Regions from separate parts of the Methylocystis heyeri genome, predicted to be linked through region 1. Evidence: predicted binding sites of a transcription regulator. Region 1 holds the regulator's gene; each other region holds the start of a gene.
What was found. Region 1 encodes LexA, which represses DNA repair genes until DNA is damaged. Its sites were predicted from a motif close to TGTTCNNNNTGTGTTCNG; they were not measured.

Region 1 (7,394 bases):
CAGGCCCCGCGCGGAACCGTCGCGCTGTTTCAGGGGCGCGCCGAATTCATCGAGAAATATTTCGAGACCATCCACGACCTGACGCTGCGCGGGTTCGAGGTCGTGACGCTGGACTGGCGCGGCCAGGGCGGCTCTGAGCGCGAGCTCTCCAATGCGCGCAAGGGCCATATCGACGACTTCGCCCAATATCAGCGCGACCTCGACGCCTTTCTGTTCAAGATGAGCCTGCTCGGCTGTCCGCGGCCCTGGTTCGCCCTCGCTCATTCCATGGGCGGGGCGATATTGTTCGAGAAGGCCCACGACGGCGACGCGCAATTCGCCCGCCTCGTCGTCACCGCCCCGATGATCGACCTCTACGGGCTCCGTTTTCCCGTCGCCTCGCGGATATTCGCCAATACACTGGACATGCTCGGGCTCGGCGCGATGTTCATTCCCGGCGGCGGCGAAGCCACGCTTTCGCTCGGCGGCGACGAACCGGACCTGATCGCCGGGCCCGGCAAGCCGCCGGTGTTCTGTCTCACTTTCGAGGGCAACAAGCTGACGTCGGATCGCGATCGCTTCACCCGCAACGCCGGCGTGCTCGCCCGGGAGCCCAATCTCGGGATCGGCGATCCCACCATAGGCTGGGTCAACGCCGCTTTCCGACAGATGGCGCGTTTTATCGACCTCGACTATCCGAGACGCTGGAAGACGCCCACCCTGCTGATCACCTGCGGCAGGGACGAGATCGTTTCGACCCCCGCGATAGAGCGCTTCGCCCAGAGGCTCGACATCGCGACGCTGGTCGACATACCCGGCGCCCGGCACGAGGCCATGATGGAGCGGGACGAGCTGAGAAGCCTGTTCTGGGCGGCCTTCGACGCCTTCGTTCCCGGTCACTTCGGCCAGGACGATCGGATCAGCCTGAAGGGTTGAGGGCCGGCGCGCGAGCCCGCCGGGATCGGAGCGAGCCGGCTCTCAAGCTAAACTGAAACATCAGCTATGAGATATAAGACTATGATTATAAAAAATATCTCTGTTGAAGTTAAAGTTCTTTCTTATCGGTCGTCGCGGTCCTGCGGAGCCGTCTAGCCGTGGCTTCTGAAAGCGACGCCCTCCAGCGCCTGATCGAACCGGCCCAGTTCGTGGAGCCGCCGCGCAGGCGCTTTGGCGCCATTCTGGGCGTCGTGCTTCTTTGCCACCTCGCCGTGCTGGCGGCGCTGGTCCTTCTCGACGCGATCCTCACGCCGCGCGACATGCAGGCCGTGGAGACTCCCGTCGAGGTGATCGTCGAGCCGCCGGCGCCGGAGCCCCCGCCCCCGCCCGAGGAGCAGCCGAAGCCGGAACCAAAGCCCGAGGAGCAGAAACCCGAGCCCAAGCAGTCCTCCTATTATGAAGAGCCCGCCACCGACGCGCCGCGGGCGCCGAACAAGGAGACCGTCGAGCGAAAGGCGCAGGACGCCGAGACCAGGGCCCAAAGCAAGGCGCCGCGCACCGCCCAGGCGGCGCAGAAGCCCGAGCCTCAAAAACAGACCAGCGAGACCGAGGAAGCGGCCAGAGAGGTCTCGGACAAGACCGCGGCCTTGAAAAACGCCGAGGACAGGCCCGACGCCGAAACGATCGAACAGGCCGACATCGACCAGCAGCGGCCGCCAGAAAACGAATCGACCGCCCAAACCCAGGCCGAGACCCGAAAGGGCGCAAAATCCCTGGCCGAGCAATTGACCGACCCAGACCCTGCCCCGCAATATATGTTCAGCGGCGCGGCCAAGGCCTCGCCGGTGTCGGGCGGCAAGGCCAACTCCACCTATCTTTCCATTCTGTGGGGCATGATCATGCCGGGCATGCATGTGCCCGAGCGGGTCACGACCAATCGTCTCAAGGGAAACGGGGTGGTCCTCTTCCGGGTCGACATCAAGGGCAATCTAACCGGGGTCTCCGTCTACAAATCCAGCGGCCTGCCCGATCTCGACGCCGCCGCCGTGGCGAGCGTTCGCCGCGCCGCGCCTTTCCCCCCGCCGCCGCGCGGCCTGATCGCGCCGATCAATTTTAACTATACCAGCAACTGAAGCGCGTTGCGGAACGCAGCAGGAACGTCTATGCTTGCGTTCATGATTTGTTTATGAGCGGCGGCCATAGTTCCGCCCGGCGGAGCCCGAAAATGGTCCGACTGCCGCTCCCGGGGGCAAAAAGCCGATGTTGACGCGAAAGCAGAGCGATCTCCTGCGTTTCATTAACGAACGCCTCAAAGAGACCGGCGTGCCTCCCTCCTTCGACGAGATGAAGGACGCGCTCGATCTGCGCTCCAAATCCGGCATCCATCGCCTGATCCTCGCACTCGAGGAGCGCGGTTTCATACGCCGCCTGCCCAACCGCGCCCGCGCCCTGGAGGTGCTCCGCCTTCCAGAGTCCTCCACTCCTTCGGCGCCGAACCGGGCGCGCAAATTCTCGCCCAATGTCATCGAGGGCAGCCTCGGCCGCGTGCGCCCTTTGCAGGAGCGCGAGGAGAACAACGAGAATCAGCAGGTTGCGATTCCGGTGATGGGACGCATCGCCGCCGGCACGCCGATTTCGGCGATCCAGTCGCGCAGCCACACCATCAGCCTGCCGCCCGATCTGCTTTCGAACGGCGAGCATTTCGCGCTCGAGGTGCGCGGCGACTCGATGATCGAGGCCGGCATCCTCGACGGCGATACGGTCGTCATCAAGAAACAGGACCAGGCCGAGAGCGGCGACATCGTCGTCGCGCTGATCGACGACGAGGAAGCGACGCTGAAGCGCCTGCGCAAGCGCGGGGCTTCGATTGCGCTGGAGGCGGCCAATCCGGCCTATGAGACCCGTATCTTCGGTCCTGACCGCGTGCGCATCCAGGGCAAGCTGATCAGCCTGGTGCGGCGTTATTGAGGTTTGGGGGTCCCGCCGAATGAAGGGAAGCACCATGGAACGTGGGGCTCCCCATCCCTCCCCCTTGCGGCGGGGAGGGTGGCCCGGCGGAGCCGGGTCGGGTGGGGGTTAAATAGTGTAAATTGCAGTGGAAATCGCCCCACCCCGCCGCTTCGCGGCGACCCTCCCCGTCACGTCAAGGGGGGATAACGCCCCGGGTAGACTCCCTACTCCTCGAAATCCGCTGCCTCCCCGTCTCCGCCCGCATTGGGCTCGGGCGGCGGCGTGAAAATCTTATGCCCCGGGGGCGGTTTGGACCATGGCCGATCCTCGCCGCGGCTTCGCCCCGTCGACCATTCGACCCCCGACGGCTTCAGGCGCAGGGCGACCGCGCCGGTTTCTTCGAGTTTCCGGCGGTCTATGACGACCGGCGCGTCGCACCCGGAAGGCGCATAGAGCGGCGTCACGACAATTGCGGCCTTGGCGCAATCTTCGATCAACGCAGCCCGCTTCTCGACGAGGACGACGAATCTACCGTCGATGGCGCGGGCGACGCAGCCGTAGCTGTCGCAGGAGACGCCGCCGCGGGCGTCACCCGGCGCGCGAGAATCGGCGTCGGCGCGCAGCCATTGCTCGGCCGCGAAGGCGCCGGGTTTTGATCCCAGCAGCGCAAGGCCGCCTTCCGGCAGACGCACGGCCGCTGATTCTCCGCTCGGCGCCACTGCGAGGTCGAACCCAGGGCCGCTGGAGGCGCCGAGGAGACCGAGCAGAGCGAGCGGCAATGCGAAGGCGCGCAGCGTCCAGCTGCGCCAGAGCACCATGAAGAGCATAGCGAGGGCGAGCAGGAAGATCGCCCAGGGCGCGAAGCTTTTCACCGGCAGGCTGGCGCCGGGCGCCGAGCCGATGAGTTTTGCGATGGCGACCACGAGGTCGATCCCGAGGCCGAGATAGCTCCACACCAGCCCGTCGAGGCCGAGCGGGTAGAGCGCCGCCCCGAGCAAAGCCGCCGGCACCGCGAAAAATTCGATGATCGCGAGCGTGAGCGGGTTTCCGACCAGCACATAGGGGCTGATCTCATGGAAGTCGTTGGCCATGAAGGAGGCGGTCGCGGAGGTGGCGCAGAAGGTGGCGAACAACGCGGCGCCGGGCCCGAGCAGCAGCCCGCGTTTGAGCCGGGCGAGCCAGTATTCCTGCGCAGGGCGCGGAGAAAGGACGGAGACGTCGCCGGCGCGCTCGCGGTCGAGATTGCGCACATCGGCTTTCGCCTCATAGACCGCGATCAGGGCGGCGACCGCAGCGAAGGAGAGCTGGAAGCTCGCGCCCAGCAATGCCTCGGGTTCGAACATCACCACGAAGAATGCGGCCCAGGCGAGGTTGCGCATCGAGAAGGCGGCGCGATCCAGCAGGACGGCGAGGAGCATCGCGAGGGTCATGACCAGGGCGCGCTCCGTGCCGACCCGCGAGCCGGTGAAGATGTCGTAGACCGCTGCGCCCACAATCGCGAGCGCCGCCGCCCATTTCTTGATCGGGTAGTGGAGCGCTAGCGTCTGCGACAGGGACAGGATGCGGCGCAGGCCGACGAAGAAAATTCCCGCGACGAGCGACATCTGGACGCCGGAAATGGTGACGATATGGAAAATGCCCGCGCGCCTGATCAGCTCTTTGGCGTTTTCGGAAAGGAAATCCCTCTTGCCCGTGACCATGGCGGCGGCGATGGCGCCGACGTCGCCCTCGAGGGCGTTGTAGACCCTCAGCGCCAGGGCGTTCCGCGCCCGGTCGATGGCGGCGCCGAAACGCAGCGAGACGGGCGCGGGGTCGGGCGGCGGCATGGTCTCGATGCGCCCTAATGCGCTGCCGACCGCGCCTATGCCCATGAAATATGCGTCCCGGGCGAAGTCGTAGGAGCCGGGCAGCGAGGCGTGAGCCGGCGGCAGCAGGCGCGCCTTGAGCGCGATGAAATCGCCCGCCTTGAAATCGGGTTCGCCCCGCGTCGTCAGACGGACGCGCGTAGGCGCCGCGTCGCCGGGCAGCCCCTCAGCACTGGCCACGCGCAGAACGAATCGCGCCCCGCCGCGGCGCAGATCGAGCTCCTCGACATAGCCGGTGAGCTGGCCGACGCCGGTGCGCGGGACGATGGGCGCGTCGACCCGAGCCGCGCGCCAGACCGCCGAGAAAAACCCGCCACAGACGCAGGCGAGCAGCAGGAGAGGAAGATGAAAGCGCGGATTGGCGCGGGTGCGCCAGGCGCCGAAGGCCAATAGAGCGAAAAGCGCCAGCGCGACGGGAAGCGAGGGTTCGTGCTCCGCTGCGAAATACAGAAGAGCGCCGGCGCCGGCTGCGACCGGAGTCCAGAGGAAAGGTCGGCGCAGGGCTGATTCTTTTTCATAGGCGGCGCTCAAGGCCGCTCGCAGACGCAGCGCCAGCGCGCCGAAGACCGGCCCGCGCCCCTGCCCCACGCGGCCCAGGGCCCCATGTCCAATTTTGGCGATCTGCTGCGTCAAACCAGCGATGGAGCCACCTGTAATCGCTGCGCCTTTCCCGGGGAAGGCCAATCCACGCCGAGATTAGGCTGCGCCCATCTGGAATCCAAGGGCTTTGGGCGCGCTCCGCAGGGCCGTCATGGCCGGGACAAGCCGGACAAACGGCGCCGCCTGGCTCAGCCGCTCGTTCGCTCTCGCCTTACGGGCGAGACCGGCTCGAAAAGCCGGCCGGCCCATGTTACAACGCGCCGCGCCGGCGAGAGCCGGCTTTTCCGCCGTTCTTCTCCCGGTCCAGTCTGGTTCCTAAATGTCGCAACAGGTCGTCACTCGTTTCGCTCCTTCCCCCACCGGCTTCCTCCACATCGGCGGGGCGCGCACGGCGCTCTTCAACTGGCTCTATGCGCGCAAGCGCGGCGGAAAAATGCTGCTGCGGATCGAGGACACCGACCGCGAACGTTCGACCAAAGAGGCGATGGAGGCGATCCTCGACGGCCTGCGCTGGCTCGGGCTCCATTGGGACGGCGAGGTGATCTATCAGTTCGCGCGGGCGCCGCGGCATCGCGAGGTCGCCGAGGAGCTGCTGGCCAAGGGCGCGGCCTATCGCTGCTGGGCTTCGGCGCAGGAGCTCGAGGAAATGCGCGAGAAAGCGCGGGCCGAAGGCCGGCCGCCGCGTTACGACGGCCGCTGGCGCGACCGCGATCCTTCCGAGGCGCCCGTGGGCGTCGCGCCCGTCATTCGCCTCAAGGCCCCGCGCGACGGCGAGACCGTGATCGAGGACGCGGTTCAGGGACGCGTGGTATTCCCCAACAAGGACATGGACGATTTCGTCCTGCTGCGCTCGGACGGCGCGCCGACCTATATGCTCGCCGTGGTGGTGGACGATCACGACATGGGCGTCACCCAGATCATCCGGGGCGACGACCATCTCACCAATGCGGCCCGGCAGAAGCTGATTTATGAAGCCCTCGGCTGGGAGACCCCCGCCTTCGCGCATATTCCGCTGATCCACGGGCCCGACGGCGCCAAGCTCTCGAAACGCCACGGCGCGCTCGGGGTCGACGCCTATCGCGAGATGGGCTACCTGCCGGCCGCCTTGAGAAATTACCTCGCGCGGCTGGGCTGGAGCCAGGGCGACAAGGAGTTCTTCACCGGCGACGAGCTGATCGAGGCTTTCGATCTCGCCCAGGTGCACCGCTCGCCCGCGCGCTTCGACTTCGTGAAGCTCGAGAACATGAACGGCCATTTCATGCGCGCCATGGACGACGCGGAGCTGTTTGCGGCCTTGATCGACACCCTGCCCTATCTCAAGGGCGGGCCCGAGATCGCGGCCAAGCTCGACGAGGGCAGGAAGGCGCAATTGCTCGCCGCCATGTCCGGCCTCAAGGCGCGCGCCAAAACCCTCAATGAGCTTCTCGACGGCGCCGGATTCCTCTTTGCGGCGCGCCCGCTCGCGATGGAGCCGAAAGCCGAGCAGATCCTCGCCCAGGGCGGCAGGGACCGGCTCGCCGCCCTCCACCCGCGCCTCGCCGCGCTCGGCGAGTGGTCGGCCGCAGCGACCGAGAGCGTCGTGCGGGAGACCGCCGAAGCCCTTTCGATCAAGCTCGGAGACCTCGCCCAGCCTTTGCGCGCGGCCCTCACCGGCCGCACCACTTCGCCCGGAATTTTCGAGGTCATGGAGATTTTGGGCCGCGAAGAAAGCCTCGCTCGCCTCGCCGATCAGGCCTCCGCGCAATAAATAGCGTTCCCAGCGGCGCATCGCGGGGCGGTCGGCTTCGGTTTCCTTCGGCCTTCACCGTCGCTTGACAAGCCGCGGCGTTGTTATAGCGTTTTGCGGTGCACAATTCGCCTGTCCGGCCGAACTGGAAGTAATTTCTTCCACATGCGGCGCCCCCGCGCAGAAAAAGCGCTTTCGGGGACCGCATCAGCGAAGGCCCGGACGGCTGAGTTCAAGGAAGGTGGAGCGATGACCGAGTCCAAGGGATCAATTACAGTCGACGGAAAGTCGGTCGAACTCCCCATCAAGCACGGCTCGGTCGGGCCGGACGTGATCGA
Region 2 (7,394 bases), 1.3 Mb from region 1:
GCGGTTATTTCGGCTTCGAGCATTGCATTCTCTCTGAGGCGGCGCATCAGCACGCTGGTGCGGCGATCGACAAAGCGCTGGGTGAGACGTTCATGCAGCGCGTCAGATATCCTGTCCTCTACCTGACGAGCGACGCTCTGCCAATGGCTGGAATTTTCGAGCCAGCCGGATCGATTGGCGACGAAGCTCCATGTTCGCACCTGCGCGAGCCGATTGGCAAGGGTAGAGATGTCGCCGTCGACGCGGTCCATCACGGCGAGCTGGCGCGCCATCCAGTCCTCCGGAATCCTGCCGCGCCTGACGATAAAGCCGAAGATCGAGCCCGCGAGCTCGGCGTGCGCGGCCGGGGAAGACTTGCGGTAATCGGGAATCTGGCAGGCTTCCCACAGGCGGGCTACGTCGGCGGGCGCCCTGGCGTTGCGGCGGACGTCCTCGTCCCGCATCAGGGCTTCGAGCGCGAGCTGATCCTCCTGAACCGGGGCGCGGACGAGGCAGGGATCGTCGGGCGAGACGTCAAGAGAGGCGGCGAGATCCCGGGGAGTGGAAAAATCGAGGTCTGGATTGCGCCACTGCAGGGTCGTGACCGGATCGAAGCGGTGATCCTCGAGAGCCTCGATCAGGTCTTCGTCGAAAGGCGGACAGCGCCCGGCGCCGCCGAAGGTGCCGTCGTTCATGTGCCGGCCGGCGCGCCCGGCGATCTGGCCTAACTCGGCGCTGGTGAGGCGACGGAAGCGCCAGCCGTCGAATTTGCGGTCCGAGGCGAAGGCGATATGGTCGACGTCGAGATTGAGCCCCATGCCGATGGCGTCGGTGGCGACGAGATAATCGACGTCCCCGTTCTGGTAGAGATCGACCTGGGCGTTGCGCGTCCTCGGGCTCAGGGCGCCGATGACCACCGCGGCGCCGCCTTTCTGGCGCTTGATCCATTCGGCGATCGCATAGACCTCTTCGGCCGAAAAGGCGACGATGGCGCTTCTGGGCGGCAGCCGCGAAATCTTGCGGTGACCGGCGTAGGAGAGGCGCGAAAGCCGCGGCCGCGAGAAAATCGGCGCGCCGGGCATGAAGGCCTCGATCAGCGGCGCCATCGTGCTGGCGCCGATGAGCAGGGTTTCCTGGCGCCCGCGCCATCGCAACAGCCGGTCTGTGAAGACATGGCCGCGGTCGAGATCGGCCGCGAGCTGCACCTCGTCTATGGCGATGAAATCCACGTCGACGTCGCGGGGCATCGCCTCCACGGTCGCGATCCAGTAGCGGGGAGCCCGCGGCTTGATCTTCTCCTCGCCAGTCACGAGCGCCACATTGTCGGCCCCGATGCGCTGAACCACGCGATTATAAACCTCGCGCGCCAGCAGCCTGAGCGGAAGGCCGATCATTCCGCTGGGGAAAGACAGCATGCGCTCGATGGCGTGGTGGGTCTTGCCGGTGTTGGTCGGCCCGAGCAACGCGCAGACTCCGGCGAGCCGCGCATCGGCCCGCCCCGGATAAGGCCGGATTCGAGCCGCCTGCTCGCCGAGCAGCTCACCCATCGTCTCAGGCTGCGTCCGCCGCCTCTCCGCCTGTTCTGTCACCCGCTACCCCGGCGCCGAACTCTTCAAACCCGCGCGGAGCCCGAACGAAACCCGGGCAGTCGCGGCCAACTTGCGTAGTTTTGTTTCATAAAGGAACTTTTGCAGCAGTGCGATTTTACTTTTCGAACAAGCTGGGAACGAATCGCGCCCGAATCGCCGACCTCTCCCGAGTCCTCTTTCCGTTCCCGCCATATGATGACGACAGCCATAGCGAAACACCACATATAGGCGTTGCAGCGCTCTGCGCAAAAAAAGCGGATCGAGCGAAGCTTTCGAGGCGGCTCGTTAATGTCAAGCACGCCTTTTTTAAGGTCTGGATTAACCCTATGGCGGAAGCATGAACGAAGCCGGCACGAATCGCTGCTCGGCGACTGTTGGCCGTGCGTTCCGACTAAAACTTGCGGAGCGAGGCGTTCGCGCCGCAAGATCTGGATGCGGCCGGGCGCCGGAAAGATGCGAGAGGGTTAATGCGGCGTTCGAAATCGGGACGCCGGTTTCAAAGCCGGGTTTCGCCGAGGGCTTAACCCGGCCGCGCAGGATTCCGGCCTCGCGGTTAATCTTCGGGGCCAAAGGAGAACATAACCCGCCCGAATCACGGAATTCGTCCCGTTGGCCGGTTGTTCTCTCGATATCTTGCGCCCGAGCGGGACCAATCCCCCAAAGCTGGAGGCTGGCCGACCTTGCGCCTGCCGTCGCTCCCGACGTTCGCCGCCGGCGCTTTTTACCGCTGCGTTTCGAACTGGGCCAGATAGGGATCGCGCCGCCGTGCGCGGCGGTCTCGCGCAGCCACAGGATTAACCGTTACGGAGCCGATTACGCGCGAGAATGCGCCCCGTCTCCGGACGCCTGGGCCGCCGGCGTGAAAGATCTGGCGCAGGATTTGGTTCGACGGCGGGCGCGCTGCGGCGCTGGCGCGGATCACAAAGGTTAACGGGCGTCACGGGAGGCGTCGAAATGAGCTTTTTCTATTTTCTGGTCGCGGGCTGCTGCGAGATAGCCGGCTGCTGGTGCTTCTGGGTCTGGCTGCGGCTCGGCCGCTCCGCGCTCTGGATGGAGCCCGGCCTCGTCAGTCTCGCCATATTCGCCATGGCCCTTGCGCGGGTCGACTCCGCTCTGGCCGGCCGGGCCTTCGCCGCCTATGGCGGCGTCTATATAGCGCTCTCCCTGTTCTGGCTCTGGGCCGTGGAAGGCGCTCGCCCCGACGCCTATGATCTCGCGGGGGCCTGTCTTTGCTTGCTCGGCGCCGGATTGATCGCGCTCGCTCCGAGATGAGCGGATTTAATGACCGGGATTGTTAATGATCTGTGCGGTCTGCGCCGGAGCGTTAAGCGAAGCATTAACCGGTTTCCGCTCATTATCGAATGAAAGAATCCAGTCGTCGGTCCGGGCGCGCGGCGCTCAGCGGAGCCCCGCTCCGCACGGCCCTTGCGAGAGCTTTTGAAGAACACGGGCGATGAAGGTAGTCATTCTGACAGGCGGACTGGGAACGAGGCTCGCCGAGGAAACCTCGGTGCGTCCGAAGCCTATGGTCGAGATCGGCGGCAGGCCGATTCTGTGGCACATCATGAAGACCTATTCGGCTCACGGCTTCAATGAATTCGTGCTCTGCCTCGGCTATAAGGGCTATTATATAAAGGAGTTCTTCTCCAACTATTTCCTGCATATGTCGGATGTGACCTTCGACATGCGCACGCGCGCTATGGAGGTTCATCGCGAAAATGCGGAGCCCTGGCGCGTCACGCTCGTCGACACCGGCGACAATACCCAGACCGGCGGACGCCTGAAGCGCGTCATCGAGCATGTCGCAAACGAGGAAGTCTTCGCGCTGACCTATGGCGACGGCGTCTCCGACATCGATCTGACCGCAGAACTCGCCTTTCACAAGTCGCATGGGAAGCTCGCGACCGTCGCCGCGGTCCGGCCGGCGATGCGTTTCGGCTCCATGACCCTCGACTACGACAGCGTCACCGCCTTTGCAGAAAAACCCATCGCGGAGAGCGGATGGGTCAATGGCGGCTTCTTTTTGCTGTCGCCCAAGGTCGCCGAACTGATCGAAGGCGACTCGGTCGTGTGGGAGCGCGGTCCGCTCAACGAACTCGCCAGAATGGGCGAGCTGCGGGCCTTCGTGCACGACGGCTTCTGGTATCCGATGGATACGCTGCGCGACAAAATCTTTCTCGAAGAAGAATGGTCCTCGGGCCGAGCGAAGTGGAAAATCTGGTGATCTCGTCATCGTTCTGGCGCAATAAACGCGTCTTCGTCACCGGCCACACGGGGTTCAAGGGGTCATGGCTCGCCCTGATGCTGGCGCGGCTCAACGCGCAGGCGACCGGCTATGCGCTGGAGCCGCCGACTGCGCCCAATCTGTTCGATCTCGCGCGCGTCGGCGACGTCATCGACGACATTCGCGGCGACATTCGCGATCTTGCGTCCTTGCGCGCCGCCATGTCCGCCTCCGCGCCGGAAATCGTCATTCACATGGCGGCGCAGCCGCTGGTTCGCGCCTCCTATGAAGACCCTGTCGCGACCTACGCCACCAATGTGATGGGCACGGTGAATGTGCTGGAAGCGGCGCGTGCGACCCCGGGCGTGCGCGCCGTGCTCGTGGTCACGACCGACAAATGCTACGAGAACAAGGACTGGGTCTGGGGATACCGCGAGACCGACGCCCTCGGCGGACATGATCCCTATTCCAACAGCAAGGCCTGCGCGGAACTCGTCGCCAGCGCTTTTCGCAGCAGCTTCTTCGCCGGGGCCGGAGCGGCCCGGATCGTCACCGCGAGGGCGGGAAACGTGGTCGGCGGCGGCGATTTCGCCGTGGATAGAATCATCCCCGACGCTTTCCGCGCCTTTGTCTCGGATCATGCGCTACATTTGCGAAATCCCCGGGCTGTACGCCCCTGGCAACATGTTCTCGAGCCGCTGACCGGCTATCTCATGCTGGTCGAAGCCGCGCTCGACGATTCGAAGCGGATCGACGGCGGCTGGAACTTCGGCCCGGGCCCGGCGAGCGAACAGAGCGTCGAGGCGCTCGTGACCCGCTTCATCGAGGCTTTCGATTCCAGCGCCCGCTGGACTCAGGACAAGGGCGAGCATCCCCACGAGGCCAATCTTCTCAGGCTCGACACCGCCAGGGCGCGCGAGCTTCTGGGCTGGTCGCCCCTGCTCGATTTCGGAGAGACGGTGGAATGGACGGCGCGATGGTACCGCGCCCTCGCCGACCGCCGGGACATCAGAGAGACGACCTTCAATCAGGTCGACGCCTATCTCGGCCAGCGCGTGCGGCTGGTTTCGCCTTTTTCCGGCGAGGAGGGGGCTCAAGCTCCGCTGCAACGGCAGGCCTAGGTTGTGAACCCATGAAGGAGAAGGCCGCGAGGGCGGGTCATGCGACGGGGGGCCCGCGCTCAAACCGCCATTCAGCAGCGAAGCATTCGAACGTGCTATCACGAAGGTAGAAGAGGAAGTGCCGCTTTTCCGGCATCAACGTCGTGAGTTCGCGCCAGTCCGTAGGCTTGAGCCGCTGGTCGTCTTCGCCAAGCAGCTCATAAAACTCACCCCAAGCCGGGGCGGCTTTGCTGTAGCGGCACTGGCCAGCATGCCAGCCTTCGTCGTTGGTCGACCCCAGCCGCCATATGGAGCACTCCTCGAAGGTCAGGCATCCCTTCTCGTCCTCCTCGGCGTCGTAAGCCCATGCGTTCAGGAAGAACGTCAGTCGCACCGTGGAGCCGCTCACTGCCACCTCTTCGCAAGGTGCATTGGGCTCCGCATTCCAATCGTCGTTTAGGCGCTTGAAAGTTGGGTTCGACATCGCCGCATCATGCCGACAAACATTATCGAAGCCAATCCTGTCGCGATCCGATGCTCCTTTCGAGGAGCCGGAGAACGTTATTCAGCGTCGGCATGAGCCGATATGACCTGACCGACTTCGAGTGGCGCGTGGTCGGCCGCCGCTGCCCAATAAGCCGAGAGGCGTGCCGCGCGTCGATGACCGGCGTGTAATAAATGGCGTCTTCCAGGCGCTGCGACCCTGAGTTTTGCACAGAAAACTATTATCCCGGCTCGCCGCGCCGGCATTTCTCCCCGATTCGGGCGCAGGCTCAGGTCTCGGGCGCCTGCGTCTTTTGACGGGACGCGGACCCAGGCGCTAAAAGCCGCCCCTCTCCTTCCTAGTCAGGGATAACGAATGACCACGATCGTCGAACGCATCAGCACGGAACTGGCGGCCAAACCATGGCAGGTGGAGGCGGCGGTCGGCTTGCTCGATGGAGGCTCGACCGTGCCCTTTATCGCCCGCTACCGCAAGGAAGCGACCGGCGCGCTCGACGACACCCAATTGCGCCGCCTCGAAGAACGCCTGCGCTATTTGCGGGAGCTCGAAGACAGGCGCAAAACCATCCTCGAATCGATCGAAGCGCAGGGCAAAATGACCGACGCCTTGCGCGCCGTGCTTCAGGAGGCCGACAACAAGGCCCGGCTCGAGGATATTTATCTTCCCTACAAGCCCAAGCGTCGCACCAAGGCGCAGATCGCAATCGAAGCGGGTCTCGCCCCGCTCGCCGAAGCGCTTCTCTCCGCTCCGCAGAACGAACCCAAATCCCAGGCCGAAGCCTTCGTCGACGCCGAGAAGAACGTTGCGACCCCCGAGGCCGCGCTGGAAGGCGCACGCGCCATTCTCGTCGAACGCTTCGCCGAACACGCAGACCTCATCGGCCAGCTGCGCGAGATTTTCTGGACCCATGGCGCGCTGAAATCGAAAGTGCGCGAAGGCAAGGAAACCGCCGGAGCGAAATTCTCGGATTATTTCGAATTCTCCGAGCCGCTGGCCAAATTGCCGTCGCACCGCATATTGGCGTTGTTCCGGGGCGAGAAGGAAGAATTCCTCGATCTCGAACTATCGCCCGAGGCGGAACCGGGGATTGCCGGCTACGAAAGCCGGATCGCGCGCCGATTCGGCGTCGAGGATCGCGGCCGTCCGGGCGACCGCTGGCTGACTGAGACCGTGCGCTGGGCCTGGCGCACCAAGATCGAGCTGCATCTCGCTGTGGACGCGCGCGCAAAGCTGTTCAAAGCGGCGGAGGACGAGGCGATCAACGTCTTCGCCGGCAATCTGCGCGATCTTCTTCTTGCGGCCCCCGCCGGCGCCCGGCCGACGATCGGGCTCGATCCCGGCTTTCGAACCGGCGTCAAGGTCGCGGTGGTGGACAAGACCGGGAAAATCGTCGCGACCACCGCGATCTATCCCCATGAGCCCCAGCGCAAATGGGACGAGGCGCTCGCAATTTTGGCGAGACTCGCCCGCGAGCACAAGACCGAGCTCGTCGCGATCGGCAACGGCACGGCCTCACGCGAGACCGACAAGCTCGCGTCCGAGCTGATCGCGAAAAACCCGGAGCTGAAGCTGACCAAGGTGATGGTCTCGGAAGCGGGCGCTTCGGTCTATTCCGCCTCTGAATACGCCTCGCGCGAATTGCCCGATCTCGACGTCACCCTGCGCGGCGCGGCCTCCATCGCCCGCCGCCTGCAGGACCCGCTCGCCGAGCTGGTCAAGATCGAGCCGAAATCCATCGGCGTCGGCCAATATCAGCACGACATCTCCGAGACCAGGCTGTCGCGCTCGCTCGACGCCGTGGTCGAGGATTGCGTGAACGCGGTCGGCGTCGACGTCAACACCGCTTCGGCGCCCCTGCTCGCCCGCGTCTCCGGCGTCGGCGAGCTGCTCGCCTCCAACATCGTCGCGCATCGCGACGCGCGGGGGCCGTTCCGCAGCCGCGCCGCGCTCAAGGAAGTGCCCCGTCTCGGACCCAAGGCCTTCGAGCAGAGCGCGGG
Region 3 (7,394 bases), on a different replicon from region 1:
GGCGGCGAGCGCGGCGCGGATCGTTTCGATCGGCAGCTCGAAATGATCCTGCGGTGACGTCTCCGCGAAGAAATAGAGTCCGTCGCCGTCCGCCGCAGTCTCGAAGATGTGCGTCAACAGCAGGCGTTCGAGCGCCGTCATGTCGGTGTTCAAAATCGCCGGTTGAACGACCGTCGGCGAGTGATAGTCGGCCATGTTCTGTCCTTCAGAAATGCAAAAACCCGGCGCGATGGCCGGGCTTTCGGATAGAATTGGATGGGGAAATGTGCGCCGGACGGTTTTGGCCGCCCGGCGGTTGGAGGGTTATTCGGCTGCGGCGGCCGCGTGCGGCTGTTCTTCCTCGGCCTCGAGTTGCGCGTCGTCTTCGTCTTCGCCAAGGAAATCCGGCAGAGCCTCGGCCTCGCCAACCTCAGCCGTAGGCGCGTCGGCCTCCATCCCGGTCTGCGCGACACGCAGCGGCTCGGGCAGCCAGCCCGCGCCGTCGAGCAGCCGCTCGGCCTCCCTCGCCATGTCGGCTTTCTTCAGATGCTCGATGAGCCGCGCCGAATGCTCGCCCTTCGCCTCGCGCACGGCTTCGATAATGCGAACCTTCGGAACCCGGCCGAGATAGTTCTCGACGGTAGGCCGCCAGCCGGCGGCGGCCATGTCGAGATCGACGGCGCGGGCGAGCTGGTCGCCATGTGCGAAGGCGTCCGGACGCCGGTTCCACGGCTCTTTGACCACGTTCACGGTGAGCGCGGCGCAATGAGCGAACAGCGCCGCTTTATTTTCGTGCTCGAACGCCGTCAGCGCGTCCCAAAGATCGGCCGGATTCTCCGGCAATCGCGTGGCCCATTGCTCGTGCCGGGCGTCGATGGCCCTGGCCGAGGCAGTCTCCGCCAGCCCCGGCGCCTGCGCGCTGAAGCCGGAGTTCTTCGCCGTGATCTCCAGGCAGCTGTTGGAGGCACGATAGAACGCCGAGAGGCACAGCGCGTGCAGCACCGCCTGGAAGGCGACGTTCGGCTCATTGGCCAATGCATCTCGCAACGCAAGGGTGCGATCGGCTGTGAGTTCGGTCACGAGCCGATCCGAGAGCGGACGGATGGCGTCGTCCTCCTCCGACGTGTCGCCATCAGAATTTTGGGCGCCGCCGATCGTGATGACGGTCCCCTGAACCACATTGTCGGGGCCGGCGATCCGCGGTGTGTCGCTTTCACCGCCGGTGACGGATTCGACCGGCGCTTCGTCCTCGGGGCGGACGAAGCCGCGCTCAACGCGCAGAGCGCCTTCGTCGTCGATGCTGACGAAGGCGCCGGCACGGGCGATCTCGGCCTGCTCATAGGTCACGGGCCGGTTATCGAAAGCCGCGAGCGCGGTCTCGATTTCGCCGAGCCGTTGGTCGATTTCGTCGGGCAATTCGTCGGCTCTCGCATATTGCGCTTCGAGCGCCTCGTTTTCGGCCTGCAGGGCGTCAAAGCTCGCCCGCTCGTCCTCGGTGAGCTCCACGGTCGCGCCGACAAGGCGGCGCAGACCGGCGGTGTGGCCATAGGGGAAGTCGGGCGCGACAGAGATCCATTTCCAACCTTCGGCCTGCAAGGCTTCGGCCTCGGTCTGAAGTTTTTCGATCGCCAGGCGATCGAGCAACGCCGGATCCTGCAACCAGCCGCCCTCGTCATGTTGAAAGAGATCGCGCATGACCATGCCGCCGGCGGCCTCATAGGCTTCAACCCCAACGAAGCGCGCGCGCCGATCCGAGGCGCGGACGGCGCCGTCGGTGAGCTGGCGGCGGATGTAGTAGGGCTCGCGGTTGTGTGAAGGAGACAATCCCTCCCAGACCTGTTCCTGGCGCGCGTGATCGCCGTTGACCGTGAACGCCATGAGCTGCTCCAGCGTCATGCCGTCTTCGGCGTAAACTTCGAGCAGTTTTTCGGACACGGCGGCGAGGCGCAGCCGCTGCTTCACCACGGTCGGGCTGACGAAGAACCGCGCGGCGATTTCCTCCTCGCCGAGACCTTTGTCGCGCAACGCCTGGAAGGCGCGAAATTGGTCGAGCGGATGCAGCGCCACGCGCTGGACGTTCTCCGCCAGCGAATCCTCCTCCGCGATGCCGCCTTCGCGCACCACGCAAGGAACGGGCGCGGTCTTGGCGAGGCGCTTCTGCTTGACCAGCAACTCAAGCGCCCGATAGCGGCGCCCGCCCGCCGGAATCTCGAACATGCCGGTTTCCTTGCCCTCGGCGTCGAGGACCGCCCGGACGTTGAGGCTCTGCAAGAGTGTGCGGCGGGCAATGTCCTCCGCCAGTTCCTCGATCGAGACGCCGGCCTTTACGCGCCGGACGTTCGACTGCGACAAAACGAGCTTGTTGAACGGGATATCGCGCGAGGCGCTGAGCGTGATCTTCTGAACGGCTGTAGCCATCTCGGTAGTCTCCGTGACGGGCGCGGAGAGCCTCTCTCTCCGCCAAACCCGTCACAAAAACTGAAGCCTTCCTCTCCCTCTCTTCGAGATCGTGGACCCAGAGGAGCCCGAAACGGGAAAAGCAGCTTTCCGAAAACACGGGCGCAATCGTCATCACGCCGCCGCGACCTCGCTGGTCGTCACTTTGGCGGCGCCGGGTTCGACATGATCGGGCTGGAACGCCAGCAGATAGTCGGCCGCCTTCGATGCCGCGCTGGCGGCGCGGACGATGGCGCGATCGTCCTCGCGCAGCACGGTCAACCAGGATCCGAGATAGTCGGCGTGGCGCACGGTCGGCACGATGCCGAGCGACGCGCATACGAAGGCGCCCGCCATTTCCGCAATCAACTCCTCGCGCGCATAGGCTTTCGAGCCATAGGAACCGGACAGGTCGCGGGCGAGGCGAGACTTGTGTCCAACCCAATGCGCGAGTTCGTGGCAGGCCGTCCGGTGCCAGTTGATCGGCTCGAAATAGGCTTGCGGAGGCGGCACCTGTATGAAGTCGTGCGTCGGGCTGTAGAAGGCGCGCGCGCCGCCGATGCGAAAATCCGCGCCGGTGGCGGCGATCAACGCCTCGGCCCGCGGCTCGATCAGGCCTGGCGGAGGTGGGGGCGCGACCTTGGTTATCTCCTCTGGCAGGCCCTCGCATTGGTCGGTGTTGAAGACGGTGAAGCGTTTGAGGAACGGGATCGCGCCAGGCTCTTCACCAGTCTGCTCCACTCGGCGGCGTTCGTCCTCCGGCGTGAAGCGGTCGGCATAGACGACGGTCGTGCCGCGCTCACCCTTCCTGACATTGCCGCCGAGGCCGAGCGCCTGGCGGAAGGTCAGCCAACTCTGGGTGGAGAAGCCGCGTTCGATGACGGCGCCCCAGAGGATCAGCACATTGATTCCTGAATACCTGCGATGGGTCGATGCGTTCCGCGGCATGGCGATGGTCGCCTTCGCCGCCGCCGTTCCCCAGGGCTGGACCCAAGGCGCCCGGCCAGCTTCCAGCTCGGCGACGATTTTGTCGGTGATTTCTTGATAAAGGCTCGTTCGGTCTTGACCGGAACGAGCGCGAGCAGCCGAACGTGACATCGCGAGTCTCCGCGACGGGCGCCGCGAGCCTCTCTCGCAGCCCTAAACCCGTCGGTGCGCCAAGCGCAGCCCTCTAACTCTCTAAGCAGAAAGGAAAATCCCACCGGGTTAGATGCTCAACTACCGACAACTCCGAGGGGTGAAAGACCCCTCCCGCCACACGGTGCGGCGTGGGGCGAGAAGCAAACGGGTGAGGCCGACCGGGGGCTTCCGGGAGGCCGTAAATCAGCAAAACCCGTTAAAGCCGGGCGGGAGGGAACTTCCGATCCCAAGCACGGACCCGTCCCCTTTCCAAGCTTCACACCTCATGAGGGCCTCAGGAGATGGACAAGGCGACGCACGTTCGCTATATGTTCTAACATGGCGATAGGGGTCGGAGGAGCCCACGGCCTCGCGATTTCCGTGGCGCATTTCGTCGGCACAAGAATTTCCGGTATGCTCTGATGGTCGCAAAGGTGAGTGCATGTGTTCGAATTGAATTTTTTCGGCGCGTTCAACCGACATGGGGGCTTTTCGGAATGGCGTTCCTTACCGACGAGGAAAAGGGCAACCTCACCATCGAACGGATGATTTTCCATATCGTCGGCCCCGACGTGGAGGAACCCCAGATCTTGGACGAGATCGCTCCGCCGGAACATACGGACTTCTTCGTGGGGCGCATCCGCATCGCGCTCGGCGGAAATCTGTTCGAGTTCAAAGAGAGATCTCCAACAGAAGCCACCTTGAAGCGAATTCTCGCCGATCCAGCGGTTTTTGCAGAGTCCTCAAGCGAGATGGCCCGGGACTTCCATAGTCGCCACATCACAAGTGCGAGCAATGGCGTATTCTTCCTTTTCCAGATCAGGGCGGGACAACAGACCACTCTATTCGCTTTGATCAAGTACGACATCGACGACGTCGTCCACTACAAGATCGAGGCGCGTTCAGACGGCCACAACAAGGCCAAGCTCCAGCGCCTCAACGAGAATTTCGTCAAGAAGCCCGAGGCGATGCAAAAGGTCGCCCTCATACGTTTCGACGACGGCGTGGGAAAAATCGCCGTGCGGGACAGGAGCCAAAGGGACGGCATCTCCGATTACTTCGCGCAATTCCTGTATGCCAAGCGCGTCAACAACGTCGACGACATGAGCGGGAAACTGGCTGAAGCGTTCAAGGAGACGTTCAGGAAGCACCGGGAAGACCTCCCGGAATCGGTTCGCCGCAACGGCATGGAACGCATTTTTGACGCCCTGCGGTCAGAACCCACATTCGATCCCGAGAACTTGGAACCGTTGGTCAACGCCGCCTTTGGCCCGCTACCTGAAGGTTCTCCCATCCGAAAGACGCTGGGGAGATCGCTCGACCGGGCGGGCCTGTCCGAGGAATCGTTCACCGTCAACGCGAACGCAGTGCCGAGACCTCGGAAGCGGCAGATCAGGACGAACGAGGGCGTTCAAATTATTTTCGACCAGGAGGCGTCCGGCCACACGATCAGTCGAACTCCGATGGACGGCGGCGGCGAGCAAATCACGATCACGACCTCAGGTGTGACAGTCGATGACGCAGAGCCAGACGATAGTCGCCGCCGCCGTTGAGGCCGCGGGGGGCGTTGATGGGTTCTTCATCAACGTCGCCGGTGGAAACCTCGACGTCGGCGGAATGTTCGACGAAACTCGCCTGTCGCATTGGCGCAAGGCGATGAGCGTCTGCGCGCAGGAGGGCGACATCGACATAACATGCCTCGATGAGGACGACAGGGCGATCCCGCTCGGGCAACTTACCGATGCGGTAGGCCAACGGCTGCGTTTCCTCATCAAGCTTCCCGTCCATGACGGCGCAGTCCATCTTCTCGCCATCGAGCAACTCCGCACTTTGTTGAAGACCCCCACCTCGTTGGCCGGCGTTTCCGTAGTGCGTATCGCCGGGCTCGAAGGGCCGTTCGCATCCGAAGCGATATCCTTCGAAACATGGGCGGACGGTCCCACGTCGGCCCCGATCCGTTCGCCGAGAATTGAAGGCAGTCCTCGTCGGTTCGTGAAGTGCTTGGCGCCGAACTTCATGGCGCCGTCCGAAATCGAGCCATGGCTGGAAAAGGACGGTGCCCCATCGTCATCGCAATTCCGAAACGAGTGGAAAGAAGCCGCGTCAATCGCGTTGTGCCGAAGCCTTACCAATGAAATCTTCATGGATGGCGACACCCCGCAATGCGTTCTGGCGAGCACCCCGTCGCGGCGATTGGCCTACGGGCAAGAACGTAACGTGAGCGACGACGAGTTCGTCGCTTTGCAAGCTTGTGCGCGTTGGGTCTTCCTCGAAGGTGCCGATATCGAAGTTCGTCATACACTTTTCACGAACGAACTCGGACGTGAGTGGCGCGACGATCGTCCCTATCTCGACGGGGTATGGGCTCGCCTTCTCCCGTCCTTGGACGCCGCCAAGCTCGCCTATAGGGCGCATCTCAAGACCGGCAGCAAGGAGACGTTGAAGTCGCTGTCGGATCTGCGGAAGACCCTTGGCGACGAAATTCAAAAGCTGATGCAACAGACGAGGGATCTTTCAGCGAACGTATGGCGCGACATCGCTATTGCGCTCGGGGTCACCGCCATCCGCTTCGGTTTGGACCCGACGAAAATCGCGGGAGCCAAGGCAGGCTTCTCGGTCGTCTTCGCCCTGACGGCGATCTACATCTGGGCTTCTTACTGGGTCGCGTTGAAGACCAACCGTGACTTCTTGCAGGTGATCGAGGACACGCGCACGGCTTGGCGGGACAAGCTTTATGGCTATCTGGACAAGGCCGATTACGCGGCTCTAGCGGAGAAACCGATACGGGACGCGACCGCGGCCTACGATCGAACGAAAAACAGGACGACCCTCGCCGTGTCCGTGATTGTCCTTGCCTTGTTCGGCGTCGCGATCTGGGAGTCCGAGCTAGCTTCAGCGTGGTGGCCGAACTCTAAGGCCACTCGCGCCGGAACGCTTGACACGCAATCACCGCAGGAGGCGCCGAAAGGCGCCAAAGGCGCACCTGATGCTGGAGCGAAGTCGCCGGCTATCAGCCCTAAGGTCGAGTGATTACCTTCTCGCCAAGGTGACTGCCCATCTTGGACGCCTATGTCTCGTCCTCACGATGTCCCGTCTGGAGGAGGCCAAATCTCGCACGCGACCTTCAACAAGGCTTCCCCGCGAGCATCGATGCATGCTTCGTCCCAGTGATCGGGATGGGCTGCTACCAACTTGGCGTTGAGCCTGAGCATGCTGTGATCATTCAAGGCTGAGCGCTTGCCGCTCTTCCCGGGAACGGGGTCCAACCAAGGAGCATTTGACAGCGTGGGGTTCAGCTTGTCGCTGACCAAAGTCAGGTTGCCGATCGCGTTCACCTTGCTGTCGCGAAGACGTATCGCCTCATCCGTCTCGACCGGCCAGTTTTTCTGCCATGTCTGCGGCAAGATGTGTTCGATCTGAAGCTTTTCGAAATCGAACTGGATGATCGGCTCTGCCTTCCCATTGGCGCGATGATAATGCTCCTCGATCGCCTGCAAGATCATGGCGACGCGCTCCCTGCGAATGTTCCCGTAGAAGGGCCGCCGATGCCAGTCTCTCCCGAACGCTTCATCGTCGGGCCATTTGATGGTCTTGCTGCCCGCATGGGAGAGCACTGCTCGGATGGTCCCCGCCACCGGGCCCTCAGCGACACCGTCGAGCGTCTCCAAAAGCGTCATGCAAAGGTTCCCGTATCCGCGAGTATCCGAATTGCAGACCATGCGGCGGACGAGATAGCTCTCCAATGTCGCACCCACCTCATCCCGGTCAGACTGGTCCGACGCTCCCCTCCCCATCACCCCCAAGAGGAATGGGTGGAAGACCACCAAGCCCATGGTGGCCAAGCGCCTGAGAGTGACATC
Region 4 (7,394 bases), 1.4 Mb from region 1:
GGCGCGGGCGACGGTTTCCTCGAAGGCGGCCAACCCGCCAGCGAGCACGTTTTGGACGGCCTCGCTGTGCTCTGCGACGCGGGCAGCGGTTTCGCCGCTGGCGCGGGCGACGGTTTCCTCGAAGGCGGCCAACCCGCCGGCGACGACGTTCTGGACGGCTTCGCTGTGCTCTGCGACGCGGGCAGCGGTTTCGCCGCTGGCGCGGGCGACGGTTTCCTCGAAGGCGGCCAACCCGCCGGCGACAACGTTCTGGACGGCTTCGCTGTGCTCTGCGACGCGGGCAGCGGTCTCGCCGCTGGCGCGGGCGACGGTTTCCTCGAAGGCGGCCAACCTGCCGGCGACGACGTTCTGGACGGCCTCGCTGTGCTCGGCGATGCGGGCAGTGGTCTCGCCGCTGGCGCGGGCGACGGTTTCCTCGAAGGCGGCCAATCCGCCAGCGAGGATGTTCTGCGCGTCGGCGCCGCGCTCGGCGACCCGGTCGGCGATTTGCGAGCCTTGCACCAGCACGCTTTCTTCAAACGTCCGCAGACGTTCCGCGAGGGTTTCGGTCAGCCGGTCGCCATGAACGCCGATCGCCGCGACCGCGTCTCCTGCGAGGGAGGCGAAACGCTCGTGAACGGAATTGGCGTGTTCGCCGAGGGCGGCCGCGGTGTCCGACAGGCGGGCGGTCAAGCTCTCGTGCATCGCCTGGCCGCGGGTCTCGAAATCTTCGCGGGCGACCCGGTGCGCCGCGTCCAGCAGGTTGCCGAGCTCGGCTTCCGCATGTTCGAAAGCCGCTTTCGCGCCCTCGACATGCTGAGTCATCCTTTCGGTCAGGCGCTCGGTGGCGGTCTGCATGGAGGCGTCGAGGGCGCCGCTGCGGACCGTCAGCGTCTGCTCGAGGGTTTCTCCGGCTTCGGCGAGGCGGGCCGCAAGGCGGTCGCTCTCGCTTGCGAGGTTCTGGGTCATTCTGGAGCCCAACGCGTCGACGGCTTCCACGAAATGCGCGCTGCGCGAACCGAATTCATTGGTCAGATCGGCGCCGACGGACTGCAGCCTCTGGTCGACCTCCAGAACGCCCGCCGAGAAACGCTCGGCGACGTCCTGTGTGGCGACGGCGATTTTCTGAGCCACTTCGTCGCCGGTCTGGGACAGCTTTCCGATGAGCCGCTCGCTGCGTTCGGCGAATAGGCGGTCGACGCCGTCTCCCGCCTGCTCCAGCGCGATTTTGACTTCCGCGCTCTTGGCGCCGAGGGCGGCGGCGACGCGAGAGCTCGCGTCGCCGACCTGCTCGACGACTTGCGCGGAGGCGGCGGACAATTCCTGCGACAGGGAGTCGCGCGCCCCGAAAAGAGCGGTGCGGGCGTTGTCGGCGTTGACGAGGACCGCCTCGCGCTCCCGCGCCAGCTCGTCGATCAGCAGCCGGATGCGTCTTTCGTTTTCCGAATAGGACCGCTCGAGATTGGTCACTTCGGTGCGCACGATCACTTCCAGCTCGCCGGCGCGCGACAGCGCTCTCTCGATGCCGTCGCCCATGGAGGCCGCCTCGCGGCGAATCGCCTGGGACAGCGCCAGGACCTGCTCTGTCGCGATGGTCTCGGGTTCGATCAGCCTGATGGCGACTTCGGTCATCGCATTGGCGATGAGCCGCATTTCATGGGCGCGGCGCGCCATCACGCCGGTGACGAAAATGAAGACGATGGGCGCGAGCAGCGCGAGCAGGGTGAGGATCGGTTTGGGCGCGAGGAAGGAGCGGTCTTCGCCGAGAATATCCGCCTGATGGAAATAGATGAACAAGGTCCAGAGCACGGCCCAGGCCGCGATCGACGCCATCGTGGCCGCCATGATCGCGGGATTGGGGGGAATCTCCAGCGCCTGGCGGAGTTCTCCGATCGTCCTGCGGTCGTCGTTGGCCGGCTCGTTCTTGGGCGCGACGGGCGAAGGCTTGGGCTGAGGCGGGGGGGCGGCCGGCGCGGGCGCGGGCGTCGGCGACGCGGGCGCCGGCTTCGCTGCTGCGGGAGCCTGCGGGGTCGGTTCCGCGGGCGCCGCCGGGGCGGGGGCTTTCGCCGGCGTTCTGGCGGCCGGCGGCGGCTCCGCGGCGGGCGGGCGGGTCTCCAGCAAAGGCTCGCGCGGTTCTTTCTTCACGGTTTTTTCGCTGGGCTTGAGGCGCGGCGGCAATTGCAGATTGAGCGTGGGGTTGCTCGAGTCCTTGGCGGGCTCGTCCGCAGGCCCGGCTTTGGGCTCCGGGACGACTCCGCTCATCGCAGCCGCGATATTGACCGGCGATTTGGTCGGCTCCGGGGATTTGCCGGCGCCGGATTGCTCCGCCGCGGAGTCCGGCTTGTTGAGATCCAACGCCTCTTCGATCGCCGATAAAGCCGCGGCGGCCGCATCCTGGATCTTGCCCGATATCGCCATTGCACCTTACTCCGAGCGCGAGTCCAAAAGAGCCCGCTCACTCTATCTCACTCGCGCGACGTCAAAAATTAACCAAATCTTACAGCCCTTCATACACAATTGAAACCAGCGCCCTCTTTCGAAACATAAACGTCGTTAACGAGGCCTTCGCACTCGGTCGTCGGGCTGCGTGAAGTAGCTAAAGAATCAGGCGCAAAGAATGTCGCCGGACTCCTGTAGTAGAGTTTGGTTAATCCGCCGTTCGCGACGCCCGCTTTTGGTTCGGCGCCGAAAGCCGTCCGGCAGGCGTCCATGCGACGCATTGGAGATCGCCATGGGAAAATTCTTCGCCGCTGAGCAGATAGAAGTCCAGGCCGTCGAGAGGGCGGGAAAGGAGCGCACGGGCAGCCCCGTGATCGATCTCGTCCATCTCTCGCGGCAAACCCTCGGGGACAGCGAGCTCGAGAACGAACTCCTGATATTGTTCGACCGGCAGGCCCTGCAATTCGCCGCAAGGCTCGCTTTGCCCGCCGCTCCGGGCGAGAGCGGGCAGCGCGGCGATCTGGCGCATACGCTCAAGGGATCGGCGAGGGCGATCGGGGCATTCGAGCTCGGCGAAGCTGCGGACGCCTATGAGATCGCAGTGCGGGCCGGCGCTCCGGAGACGGAGTTCGCCCTGAAGCGTCTCCAGGCCGCGATCGACAGGGCCCATAAGGAAATCGCGCGGCTGTTGTGAGCGCGTCTCGAGCCGGCGAGCGAAAAATTCCAGCCGGAGCCGCGGGCTCCGGCCGCAGAGCCTAAAACGGACTGACGGGGAAATATTTCAGGTAGAGCTCGGCGTAGGCGCCTCGTTCGGCCAGGCGGGCCAGCGCGTAATCCAGGGCGAGGCGCAGGGATTTGGCTCCCTTCTTGACGGCGATCCCTGCTCCCTCCCCGAAAAAGCGGGCGTCGACATAAGGGCCGCCCTTGAAGGCGCAGCATCCCGCGGCTTCGGCGCCGTTCAACCAATAGGACAAGGATATGGCGTCGCCGAAAAGCGCGTTGACGCGCCCGGACTTGAGGGCCGCGCGGGCCAGATCCTCGTTCTCGAAGGGCGACAGTTTCGCCTTGGGAAAGAAGGCATTCAGATAGGCTTCGTGCTTCGAGCCCGCGACGACCGCGATCAGCCGATCCTGCAGGGCCTCCGGCGAGGCGGTCGTCAAAGTGGTGTCGACGCGCATGGCGAACCGCCCCGGCGTGACATAATAGGGCGCAGTGAAATCGGCGACGGCGCTATGTTCCGGCGTGATCGCCAGCGAGGCGATCGCCGCGTCGGCGCCGCCGTCTTCGAGCGACGGCAACAGCAGGTCCCAGCGCCGGCGCTGGATGGTGCAGCCGAGGTCGAGTTCCTCGCAGATCGCCTTGGCGAGTTCGACGTTGAAGCCCGTCAGCCGCCCGTCGGGCAGAGCGAAATTGAACGGCGGATAATCGTCTTCGGTCACGAAGCGCAACTGCCTGAGGCCGTGCAGGTCGGGCTTCTGCGCAATGTGGGCGGGGTCCCAGAAATCCGGGGCGGCGGTTGTTTCCGCGGCCGCGGGACCCGCCGCCTGGGCCGGCGCGCCGGCCATCAGCAGAAACGCCGCCGCGCAAATGCGCGGGAGGCGATACCAGGCGTTCGCAACGGTGGCTGTCACTTGTCGGCTTCCTTGCGCGGCTCCGCCCTTCGTTCGAACCTGCCGGGTCCAACCTCGAGGCGCATCCGGCTCAAACGGAATCGAACGCGCTCCAAATCTCATTGATGGAGCATGTTCTTTTCCAAAAACCGCTCCGCATGTTTTTAGAACGGAATGTCGTCGTCGAGCTGGTCGGACAAGCGCCCGCCGCCGGCCGGGGGCTGCCGGCGTTCGGAGCCGGATCTTTCCATCGGCGAAGACCGCCCGAAGCTGCCGCCGCTCTCTCTTCCGCCGAAGCTCTGGGAGTCATAGTCTCCGTCGCGCCCGCCCTTGCTGTCGAGCAGGGTCAGTTCTCCGCGGAAGCGCTGCAGCACGATGTCCGTGACCTTGCGCTGATTGCCGTCCTTGTCGGTGTATTCGCGCGTCGCCAGCTGCCCTTCGAGATATATCTTCGATCCCTTGCGGCAATATTGCTCGGCGATGCGGCCGAGGTTCTCGTTGAATATCGAGATATTGTGCCACTCGGTGCGGTCTTTTCTCTCGCCGGTGTTCTTGTCCCGCCAGGATTCGGTCGTGGCCAGGGAAAAGGAAACCACGCGATCGCCCGAGGGGAGCGTGCGCACCTCGGGATCGCGGCCCAGATTGCCGACCAGGATTACCTTGTTGACGCTGCCCGCCATAACTATTCTCCACTACGCTTTCGTCGGCACACTAGCCCAAGGCGCGCGCGCGCGCGGTCTGGCGCGAGGGTTGTCCACAGATGGTTTGCATATAGCTGTCGTTCTGTTTATGTTCTAGCGCTCCCGCCGCTTCGATGCAAGCCGCTCCGGCGCCGGAAGCTCAACTCGTTTGTGATCCCTGCGCCTTCCTGTGGATTAGCGCTTCGGCTCGTGGCATGGAAAAAGCTGGAACGCATTTCGCACAGGCCGAGCGCTTTTGCGGCAAGAATGCGCTCCGCACCGTCAAAACGCGCGATCCCCCCATAAAGGTTCGACCCTTCCCATGGCGAACACCGCTGCAAAAAAGACCGGCCTCGAGACCTCTCCGCCTGCGGCGAAGACAGCGCCGGGCGAGTCGAGGACCATCTCCATCCGCGGCGCGCGCGAGCATAACCTCAAAAACGTCGATCTCGTGATTCCGCGCGACGAGCTCGTGGTGTTCACGGGGCTTTCGGGTTCGGGCAAATCTTCCCTCGCCTTCGACACCATCTATGCCGAAGGACAGCGGCGCTATGTCGAGTCGCTCTCCGCCTATGCGCGGCAGTTTCTCGAGATGATGCAGAAGCCGGACGTCGACCAGATCGACGGGCTCTCCCCGGCCATATCGATAGAGCAGAAAACCACCTCGAAAAACCCGCGCTCGACCGTGGGAACGGTGACGGAAATCCACGATTACATGCGTCTCCTGTGGGCGCGCGTCGGAACGCCTTTTTCTCCCGCCACCGGCCTGCCGATCGAGAGTCAGACCGTCTCCCAGATGGTCGACCGGGTGCTCGCCTTGCCGCAGGGGACGCGGCTCTACCTGCTGGCGCCGGTCGTGCGCGGACGCAAAGGCGAATACAAAAAGGAAATCGCCGAATATACGAGGCGCGGGTTCCAGCGGCTCAAGGTCGACGGCGTCTATTACGAGATCGTGGATGTTCCGGCGCTCGACAAAAAGCTCAAGCACGACATCGACGTCGTGGTCGACCGCATCGTCGTGCGCCCCGATCTCGCCTCGCGCCTCGCGGATAGTTTCGAGACCGCCCTGGAGCTGTCCCAGGGGCTGGCGGTGGCCGAATTCGCCGACGGCTCCGCGGCGACCGCCGCTGCGGATGTTCCGGTGACGGCGGCCAGCCTGCGCGTCGCCTCGCATTACGCGCCTGCGCATATCATGTTTTCTTCGAAATTCGCCTGCCCGACATCCGGTTTCACGATACCCGAAATCGAGCCGCGGCTGTTCTCGTTCAACAATCCTTTCGGCGCCTGCCCCAAATGCGGGGGGATCGGGCACGAACAGAAGATCGATCCCGACCTCGTCGTGCCCGACCCTGGGCTGACCCTGCGCAAGGGAGCGATCGCGCCCTGGGCGAAATCATCTTCGCCCTATTACATGCAAACTCTCGAAGCTTTGGGGCGCCACTACAAATTCCGCCTGGAGACGGCGTTCGAGGCGCTGCCGGCGGCGGCCCAGCGCGTGATCCTGCTCGGATCGGGCAATGAGGAAATCCGCTTCTCCTACGAAGACGGTTTTCGCAACTATGACGTCAAGAAGCCGTTCGAGGGCGTCATTCCCAATCTGGAGCGCCGTTATCTGGAGACGGACAGCGACGCCTCGCGCGAGGACATCGCCCGCTTCATGTCGGCGACGCCCTGCCGGGCCTGCAACGGTTTTCGTTTGAAGCCCGAGGCTCTGGCGGTGAAAATCGCCCACAAGCACATCGGCGAGGTGTCGGAGCTTTCGGTGCGCGCCGCGCTGGAGTGGTTTTCCGCGCTGCCCGCGGCCCTCACCAAGAAACAGAACGAGATCGCCTATCGCATATTGAAGGAAATCCGGGACCGTCTGGTTTTCCTGGTCGACGTCGGGCTTGATTATCTCACTCTGTCCCGCAATTCAGGCTCTCTGTCCGGCGGGGAAAGCCAGCGCATCCGGCTCGCGTCGCAGATCGGCTCGGGGCTGACCGGCGTGCTCTATGTGCTCGACGAACCCTCGATCGGCCTGCACCAGCGCGACAACGACCGGTTGCTCGACACATTGCGCAGGCTTCGCGATCTCGGCAACAGCGTCATCGTCGTGGAGCACGACGAAGACGCCATATTGGCCGCCGATCATGTCGTCGACGTCGGGCCGGGCGCCGGCATTCACGGCGGCAGGATCATCGCCCAGGGAACGCCGGCCGAGATCATGGCGGACCCCAACTCGCTCACCGGGCAGTATCTGACCGGCGCGCGTCAGGTCAGGCTGGCGCACAAGCTGCGCAAGCCCGAACCGGGCAGATGGCTGAATCTGTTCGGCGCCCGCGGCAACAACCTCAAGAATGTCGACGCCCATATCCCGCTCGGCCTGTTCACCTGCATCACCGGAGTTTCGGGCGGAGGCAAATCGACGCTCATCATCGAAACCCTGTACAAGGCCGTCGCCAAGAAACTGAACGGCGCTCACGAGCAGCCGGCGCCCTTCGAGCGCATCGAGGGCCTCGAACAGATCGACAAGATCATCGACATCGATCAATCCCCGATCGGGCGCACGCCGCGCTCCAATCCGGCGACCTACACCGGCGCCTTCACGCCGATACGCGAATGGTTCGCCGGCCTGCCGGAGGCCAAGGCGCGCGGCTATGCGCCGGGGCGTTTCTCCTTCAACATCAAAGGCGGGCGTTGCGAGGCC

Region 2: a site for LexA is predicted at 1,691-1,708, ahead of H2LOC_RS19525 (helicase-related protein). Genes of this name have one in related genera too.
Region 3: a site for LexA is predicted at 3,854-3,871, ahead of H2LOC_RS20880 (nucleoid-associated protein). Genes of this name have one in related genera too.
Region 4: a site for LexA is predicted at 4,808-4,825, ahead of uvrA (excinuclease ABC subunit UvrA). Genes of this name have one in related genera too.

What each region holds. Positions count from the first base shown of each region.
Region 1 covers NZ_CP046052.1:1,073,923-1,081,316, forward strand. The annotation lists gene H2LOC_RS04780 (alpha/beta fold hydrolase) at 1-915, shown strand, start outside; partial or broken gene H2LOC_RS22055 (hypothetical protein) at 1,088-1,294, shown strand; gene H2LOC_RS22060 (TonB family protein) at 1,824-2,048, shown strand; gene lexA (transcriptional repressor LexA) at 2,176-2,883, shown strand; gene H2LOC_RS04795 (ComEC/Rec2 family competence protein) at 3,090-5,318, opposite strand; gene gltX (glutamate--tRNA ligase) at 5,650-7,077, shown strand; gene gltA (citrate synthase) at 7,306-7,394, shown strand, end outside.
Region 2 covers NZ_CP046052.1:4,326,468-4,333,861, reverse strand. The annotation lists gene H2LOC_RS19525 (helicase-related protein) at 1-1,526, opposite strand, end outside; gene H2LOC_RS19520 (YnfA family protein) at 2,523-2,840, shown strand; gene rfbF (glucose-1-phosphate cytidylyltransferase) at 3,022-3,792, shown strand; gene rfbG (CDP-glucose 4,6-dehydratase) at 3,756-4,913, shown strand; gene H2LOC_RS19505 (hypothetical protein) at 4,951-5,301, opposite strand; partial or broken gene H2LOC_RS21435 (transposase) at 5,469-5,593, shown strand; gene H2LOC_RS19495 (Tex family protein) at 5,752-7,394, shown strand, end outside.
Region 3 covers NZ_CP046053.1:69,724-77,117, reverse strand. The annotation lists gene H2LOC_RS20895 (hypothetical protein) at 1-141, opposite strand, end outside; gene H2LOC_RS20890 (ParB/RepB/Spo0J family partition protein) at 304-2,397, opposite strand; gene H2LOC_RS20885 (ArdC family protein) at 2,551-3,513, opposite strand; gene H2LOC_RS20880 (nucleoid-associated protein) at 4,032-5,087, shown strand; gene H2LOC_RS20875 (hypothetical protein) at 5,050-6,564, shown strand; gene H2LOC_RS20870 (HNH endonuclease family protein) at 6,615-7,394, opposite strand, start outside.
Region 4 covers NZ_CP046052.1:4,179,006-4,186,399, forward strand. The annotation lists gene H2LOC_RS18795 (apolipoprotein A-IV repeat region-like domain-containing protein) at 1-2,397, opposite strand, end outside; gene H2LOC_RS18800 (Hpt domain-containing protein) at 2,711-3,112, shown strand; gene H2LOC_RS18805 (transporter substrate-binding domain-containing protein) at 3,174-4,049, opposite strand; gene ssb (single-stranded DNA-binding protein) at 4,193-4,708, opposite strand; gene uvrA (excinuclease ABC subunit UvrA) at 5,031-7,394, shown strand, end outside.